Regions from separate parts of the Haemophilus sp. HMSC61B11 genome, predicted to be linked through region 1. Evidence: riboswitches for the same ligand, from Rfam matches in the RefSeq annotation. Region 1 holds a riboswitch; the other holds the start of a gene.

Region 1 (4,099 bases):
AACTTACGTTTGGTCATTTCTATTGCGAAAAAATATACCAACCGTGGTTTGCAATTCTTGGATTTAATTCAAGAAGGGAATATTGGTTTGATGAAAGCAGTAGATAAATTTGAATATCGTCGTGGTTATAAATTTTCAACTTATGCAACTTGGTGGATTCGTCAGGCAATTACTCGTTCGATCGCGGATCAAGCGCGTACAATCCGTATCCCTGTTCATATGATTGAAACGATTAACAAATTAAATCGTATTTCTCGTCAAATGCTACAAGAAATGGGACGTGAGGCGACGCCAGAAGAGCTCGCTGAACGCATGGGGATGCCAGAAGATAAAATCCGTAAAGTGCTTAAAATCGCGAAAGAACCTATTTCTATGGAAACCCCAATCGGTGATGACGATGATTCACATTTAGGTGATTTTATTGAGGATTCAACTCTTGAATTGCCATTAGATTCTGCAACCGCACAAAGCTTAAAAGTAGCGACTCATGAAGTGTTAGAAGGCTTAACACCTCGTGAAGCGAAAGTATTACGTATGCGTTTTGGTATTGATATGAATACCGACCATACACTCGAAGAAGTGGGTAAACAATTTGATGTAACTCGTGAGCGTATTCGTCAGATTGAAGCGAAAGCATTGCGTAAATTACGTCATCCTAGCCGTTCTGAGACATTAAGAAGTTTCTTGGATGAGTAATTGTTTATTTATATAAAAAGAAAAGGCAGAGATCTCTGCCTTTTTTATTTGATTAAATTTGGTTATTTACCGCAAAATCACATTCCTTTAAAATACGCGCCTTTCTTCATTTAAAAACAAAAAAGGAACTTTATGGAAGAATCTCAAGAACTCGAAAAACTACCTCGCGTGGTTACAGGTGTATTAAAAGTGGTATTAAGTTTTTCACTTATTGCTTTAGCTGTAGTATTGATTATTGCATTAGCTAAAATTACATATACGTTAGCGATCATGGTATTTAATACATCGAGTGTAGTGCCTTATGATGTTGCTGAACAAGCTGTGATGTTTTTCTTATATTTCGGTTTTATTGGTCTTATTGTGCAATATTTTAAAAGTGGCTATCACTTTCCTTTGCGATATTTTATTTATGCGGGGATTACCGCCATGTTGCGCCTGATTATCGTGAATCATGAGAGCTCCGTTGATACCATCTTATTCGCAGGCGCGATTTTAATTATGGTTATTGCACTTTGTTTAGTGTTGTATTCCAATAAAATTAAAATTTAAAAGCGCGGTCGTTTTGACCGAGATTTTGGAATGGATTATTCCGGCACAATCCATTCCACTGTCCAACTTCCCGTACCTTCAGGGACAAGAGTTTGGGTCAAATAAGGCAAAATAGCTTTCATTTGCTGTTCTAATTGCCAAGGCGGGTTAATCACCACCATTCCACTTGCGGTCATACCACGTTGATCGCTATCAGGGCGAACTGCCAATTCAAATTTCAATATTTTACGAATTCCCGTCGCTTCTAATCCTTTAAATATGCGTTTTGTTTGTTGGCGTAGTACTACTGGATACCAAATTGCATAAGTGCCTGTCGCAAAGCGTTTATAACCTTCTTCTATCGCTTTCACCACCAAATCATAATCTTCTTTTAATTCATAAGGTGGATCAATAAGCACTAAACCACGGCGCTCTTTTGGTGGAAGCGTGGCTTTGAGTTGTTGGAAACCATTTTCTGATTTTGTGGTGATATTCTTAAATTCTTTGAAATTATTGCGCAATAATGGAAAATCGCTCGGATGTAATTCGGTGAGCAAAGCGCGATCTTGTGAACGCAATAATTGGGCGGCAATCATTGGCGACCCAGCATAATAGCGTAATTCTTTGCCGCCATAATTGAGCTTCTTAATAATTTCCACATAGCGAGTAATTTCTTCGGGTAAATCTGTTCTTTCCCAAAGTCTGCCTATTCCTTCTTTATATTCGCCCGTCTTTTCTGATTCATTTGAGCTTAAACGATAACGACCGACTCCTGAATGGGTATCAAGATAGTAGAAGCCTTTTTCTTTTAGTGAAAGATTTTCTAGAATCAGCATTAATACAATGTGTTTAAGCACATCTGCGTGGTTGCCAGCATGAAAACTGTGGCGATAACTTAACATAGTTTCTCCTTTATGATGAGGAAAAGTACGCTCAAGATTGATGGTATAACTTTTCTGTAGAAAAAATATTATCACTTGAAACACTAAAACCTTTGAAGGGCTTTGAATTCAAGGGGATATTCATGATGACAGAAATTTTTATAATCCGGCAACTTATGGGAAAGCAAATTGAAAGGTTAATAATATATTATATGCTTATAGAGAATCTAGTTTTTTATTATAAATACTTTTGTTGTCTTACTTTACAAGATAAGATGTAATTTCTAGAAATTTGAATATAACACTTGAAAAGTGAGTATATAATTTAACTTATTATTTTCATTGTTTAAATTGACTCTTGAGGACTAAACAAAAAAACTAAACTAAAGTTAATGCCATTTCCTATTGTTTTATTCTTAATTGCGATATAAAATCCTCTCAAATTTTAGTCGGGGTGCCACAAGGTGGCTGAGATGATACCCGTGAACCTGAAACAGTTAGCACTGACGTAGGAAACTAATATGCCAAAATACTTTCTTATTCTTCATACCAATTTTCATTCCTTTTATATCGTTACCTTTAGTCGTTAATCCTTAGGTTAATGCGATGGTGCATATTCAGGATCTTAGTCTTGCTTTGGGAGAGCAAGTACTATTTGAACACCTTGATTTAACGCTTTTGCCTAATGAGTGGGTCAGTTTACTTGGTTACTCTGGTGTAGGTAAATCAACGCTTTTGAGATTAATTGCAGGTCTTGGAGCACAAGGGAAAGTTCAAGGCAATATCATCTTTCATCCTAATATTCGAGTAGCATGGCTACCACAAAAAGATACCCTTTATCCCTGGCTTTCAATTGTTGATAACGTCCAATTAGAAAACGTACTATTTGGGAATAAATCTGCAAACACAACTCATCAAGTAAAAGTACTACTTGAACAAGTAGGCATGTCAGAACATCTTCATAAAAGCTGTACTCAATTATCTGGAGGACAGAAACAAAGAGTGGCTCTCGCTCGAGTATTAATGCAAAATGCTGATTTAATTTTACTTGATGAACCTTTCTCTGCCCTTGACGCGATTAGTCGTTACCAATTACAAAACTTGACCTATGAATTATTAAAAGATAAATCAGTGTTATTGGTTACACATGATCCTCAAGAAGCATTACGCTTAAGCCAGCGTATTTTTGTATTACGCTCACCGCAGCCTAATCAACCCGCATTATCTGATGTTATAAAACCTGAAGGTAAAGCACCACGAGAACTTAACCAAGAAAATTTGTGGGTGCTCCAACAAAAATTATTAAATGAGTTATTAGGGGGGAAATGATGAAAATTAGCCTTCTTAAACCGCTCTTTATTGGAATTATATTGCTGTGTCTCTGGCAACTTATTGACGTATTAGGTAATTTTCCACATTACATATTTCCTTCTCCTCAATCCGTATGGTATCAATTAGTTTCTCATTCAGAACTACTTTGGCAGCATACACTAATCACCTTAATTGAAATTGGCTTAGGGCTGCTACTGGGTTTTCTTTTTGGATTATCATCAGCCCTGTTACTCTCTTTTTCACCTAAAACATCGTCATTACTGTTACCAGTTTTAGTGATTTCTCAAGCAATTCCTGTTTTTGCTATCGCTCCGATACTCGTACTTTGGCTAGGTTATGGTATGCCATCAAAAATTGTTATGGCTATTCTCATTATCTATTTTCCTGTAACTGCAGCTTGTTACGATGGCTTACGCAATACACCTCAAGCTTGGCTCGATCTCGCCAAAACGTTCAAACCTTCCCCTTTACGTTTATTACTCAAAGTACGCTTACCTGCCGCATTGCCTGCATTTGCATCTGGCTTTCGCATTGCTGTTTCTGTCGCACCAATTGGTGCTGTAATTGGAGAATGGGTAGGTTCATCAGAAGGGCTTGGCTATTTGATGATTCACGCAAACGCTCGTATGCAGGTGGATTTAATGTTTGCTGCGTTACTGATA
Region 2 (4,099 bases), on a different contig from region 1:
TCTTTGATGAACTGGAAATGCATAAAACAGCGGCACAAAATGCCGTGTTGATTTATGTGGGATATAAAAATCATCTTTGTGCAATCGTAGGTGATAAAGGAATTCATCAATTTGTTGATGTGGCTTATTGGCAGTTACAATGCGATTTAATGATTGAGCAGTTTAAACAAAAAGCTTATACACAAGGCATTGTCGATGCGATTGATCGTATCAGTGATATTTTATCTCGCCATTTCCCTATTCAGCCTGATGATGTGAATGAATTATCTAATGAGGTAATTATTAATGGCTAAGCTTTTATCTTTTATGAAAAGTGCGGTTGTTTTTAGCCTTGTTTTTTTTGCTCAAATGGTTGTTGCGGCAGAATTTCCGCCTGCACCAAATCCTTTCCATTACATAAACGATTACACCAACACACTTTCATCAGAACATAAGCAAATTTTAGAAAATAAACTGATTGCTTATAGTAAAGAAACGAGTTCACAAATCGCTGTTGTTTTGGTTCCGACAACCGGTGAATATGAAATTGCTGATTATACCTTTGCTTTAGGTGATAAATGGGGTATTGGGCGTAAAAATCTGAACAATGGCGTGTTGATGCTGATTGCGAAAAATGATCGCAAAGTTTTTATCGCAACAGGGCAAGGTTTAGAAGGCGTACTGCCGGATGCTTTTTTATCGCAAGTCATCCGTTCGGCAATTTTGCCACAATTTAAACAAGGTCAATATGCCCAAGGTATTAATGATGGCTTAAACCAAATTATTGCGGCAAGTAAAGGCGAGTTTGATGCGGCACAAGTTGAAGAAGATGCGTTCGATAAGTACATCCCATTCTTAATGGTATTGGCATTTATTGCTATTGTATTATTTGGTGAATTCCAATATCACAAAGATGAAGTCTATATTAGCCCGAATCAACGTGACCAACTGAATAAAATCATTCGTCAAAGTACGATTTCTCGTCGCCGTGGTGGCGGTTCCGGTTTCGGAGGCGGATTTGGTGGAGGCTTCGGTGGAGGTGGTTCTTCCGGTGGTGGCTTTGGTGGCGGTGGCTTTGGCGGCGGCGGAGCTGGTGGAAGTTGGTAAGACCAAGTCTTTCACTCAGGTTCTATCTTATGCTAGAATAGCGCCCTATTCATATTTATTTGAACAAGGAACATTATGGAAACGTTAGACAAAATCAAAAAACAAATCGCTGAAAACCCAATTTTAATTTACATGAAAGGTTCACCAAAATTACCTTCTTGTGGTTTCTCTGCACGTGCATCTGAAGCATTAATGAATTGCAAAGTGCCTTTCGGCTATGTTGATATTCTTCAACACCCAGATATTCGTGCTGAATTACCGGCTTATGCAAACTGGCCAACTTTCCCACAATTATGGGTAGAAGGTGAGTTAATTGGTGGTTGTGATATTATTTTAGAAATGTATCAAGCTGGCGAACTTCAAACCTTATTAAGCGAAGTAGCGGCTAAACATCAAGCTTAATTGACGATAGATTACCAAGATAAACCTGCTTTTTAGCAGGTTTTCTTTTGCTCAAAAAATGATAAACCTGTTATAAAAATGTGATCAGATTAACATTTTTAAATGAAATAACTTGTTGATTAAATTTCCTTAAGATAGACTACATCGCGTTAGTCGGGGTGCCTCTATTAATGGCTGAGAAATACCCGTGAACCTGAAACAGATAATGCTGGCGTAGGAAACTAATCATCTCATTATGCTGTTTCGTTATGCAAAAATAAGGAGAACGCATAATGAACAAAACGCTTCCCATTTTAACCGCACTTTTTACCGCTTCCGCTTTCGCACAAGCAGCTCCTCAAACATTAGATGTTTATACTTATGATTCATTTAGTGCTGATTGGAGCGCTGGACCAAAAGTTAAAGCAGCTTTTGAACAACAATTCCCGCAATGTAAGCTGAATTATGTGGCTTTTGATAATAATGGCACCTTGTTTAACCGTGTTCGTCTAGAAGGTAAAAAAATTAAGGCGGATGTAGTGCTCGGTTTAGATAGTTATCAAATTGAGGATGCACAAAAACTCAATATTTTTGAGCCAAATAAAGTGGATTTAAGCCAGTTACGTTTACCAATTAAATGGGAAAATCACACGTTCTTACCATTCGATTATGCACAATACGCGTTTATTTATGATAAAAATAAACTGACTAATCCACCAAAGAGCTTAAAAGAATTAGTTGAGCGTCAAGATCTTAAAGTGTTATATCAAGATCCGCGTACAAGCAGTATTGGACGTGGTTTATTACTTTGGATGAATGTAGTTTATCCAGAAGCAGATGTCGCAAATGCCTGGAAGACCCTTTCTAAACATACGGTCACGGTCACCAAAGGTTGGACTGAGTCTTATGGGGCCTTCTTAAAAGGCGAAGGTGATCTGGTTTTAAGCGTAAATACTTCACCGATTTACCATATTCTTTCTGAACAAAAAGACAATTATGTGGCAACGGAATTTGCAGAGGGGAGCGTATTACAAGTTGAAGTCGCGGCAAAAGTCGCTAACCGCAATAATGCCTGTGCTGATGAATTTTTAGGATTCTTACTTTCACCGCAAGCTCAAGCGGATATTGCTAAAAATAATGTGATGTTACCCGTGGTAGAGACCAATATCGAAAGTCATATTGATGCGCTTAATTCTCGCGCAAAATCAATGCGTATTTTAGATACCACAACGGTAACAAGTGAGCAGCTGAAAGGCTGGATCAATCAATGGCAAAAAGCCTTGTCTAAGTAATCTTAATGCGCTTATTGCAACATCCGCATTTTCGTCCTCGCCATTATTTGGGCGGAAGTGCGGTCATTTTTTTCATCGTTTTACTTTATGGATTTTCCATTTCTGCGGTTTTTTCAGTAGGAAGTGGTTATGCCTTATCTGATTTCTTAAAAGACGATTATTTACATCAAGTTATCGCCTTTAGTGTCGGGCAGGCATTCTTGTCAGCCTTGCTTTCTAGCGTAATTGGAACGTTATTTGCGCGTGCTTTTTTCTATTTAGATTTCAAAGGCAAATCGCTCATTTTACGCATTTTTTCTCTCACATTTGTTTTGCCGGCATTACTGGCTATTTTCGGTCTAATTGGTATTTATGGCACTGCCGGTTGGCTAACACAACTGCTGCAAACCTTAGGTATTTCATGGAAACCCTCCATTTATGGTTTAAGCGGTATTCTCATTGCCCATTTATTTTTTAATATTCCCTTAGCTGCCCGAATGAGTTTACAGGCTTTGCAAAGTGTACCGACCGAACAGCATCAACTCGCGGCACAATTGAATATCAAAGGTTTCACATTTTTCCGTTTAATTGAATGGCCTTATTTGAAAAGCCAAATAGTGTCTGCCTTTGTACTGATTTTTATGTTGTGTTTCACTAGTTTTACGATTGTATTGGCACTGGGTGGCGGGCCACAAAATAGCACGCTAGAAGTTGCGATTTACCAAGCTATTTTCTTTGAATTTGATTTACCCAAAGCCGCACTTTTTGCGCTTGTACAATTTGCGTTTTGTTTTGCGTTATTTTCACTTTCACAATATTGGGCGAAAGCACCTGAAACGCAGATATCGCAACGTTATCGCTGGGTTTTACCTGTTTCAAGTGCGGTCAAATTTGGACATGTTTTTGTCTTATTCTCGGTGTGCTTATTTATTTTAAGTCCCTTATTCAATATTGTTTTTCAAGGTTTATCTGCAACTCAATTATTTGGCTATTGGCAAAATCCACAATTATGGAAAGCGTTTGCTTATTCATTAACCATGGCACCGACAGCCGGGATTTTATCGGTATTATTTGGATTTTTCTTATTATTGCTTTCACGGCAACTACAATGGTTATATCGCCCCAAATTAGTCCACTTAATTTTAACGGGGGGCATGATGATTTTAGCCATTCCGACGATCGTTTTAGCAGTCGGCTTATTCCTTTGGTTACAAGATATTGATTTTTCAGCAGGGCATTTGTTTGTAGTGGTATCGGTTTGCAACGCCTTGGCTGCCTTGCCATTTGTGATCAAAATTCTTAATACGCCAATGAATCAATCGATGCAATATTATGAAAAACTTTGTTTATCGCTGAATATT

What was found. A riboswitch is a leader RNA that binds a small molecule or an ion and turns the genes downstream of it on or off. The one in region 1 is predicted to bind thiamine pyrophosphate.
Region 2: it holds a riboswitch for thiamine pyrophosphate, as region 1 does, so the genes downstream of both, thiB (thiamine ABC transporter substrate binding subunit) here and HMPREF3263_RS06625 (ABC transporter ATP-binding protein) in region 1, are expected to answer to the same signal.

What each region holds. Positions count from the first base shown of each region.
Region 1 is NZ_KV837988.1:7,557-11,655, reverse strand. It holds gene rpoD (RNA polymerase sigma factor RpoD) at 1-696, shown strand, start outside; gene psiE (phosphate-starvation-inducible protein PsiE) at 829-1,245, shown strand; gene HMPREF3263_RS06630 (23S rRNA (adenine(2030)-N(6))-methyltransferase RlmJ) at 1,281-2,126, opposite strand; TPP riboswitch at 2,546-2,637, shown strand; gene HMPREF3263_RS06625 (ABC transporter ATP-binding protein) at 2,712-3,434, shown strand; gene HMPREF3263_RS06620 (ABC transporter permease) at 3,434-4,099, shown strand, end outside.
Region 2 is NZ_KV837971.1:395,031-399,129, reverse strand. It holds gene HMPREF3263_RS06080 (TPM domain-containing protein) at 1-293, shown strand, start outside; gene HMPREF3263_RS06075 (TPM domain-containing protein) at 286-1,086, shown strand; gene grxD (Grx4 family monothiol glutaredoxin) at 1,162-1,488, shown strand; TPP riboswitch at 1,633-1,725, shown strand; gene thiB (thiamine ABC transporter substrate binding subunit) at 1,761-2,759, shown strand; gene thiP (thiamine/thiamine pyrophosphate ABC transporter permease ThiP) at 2,765-4,099, shown strand, end outside.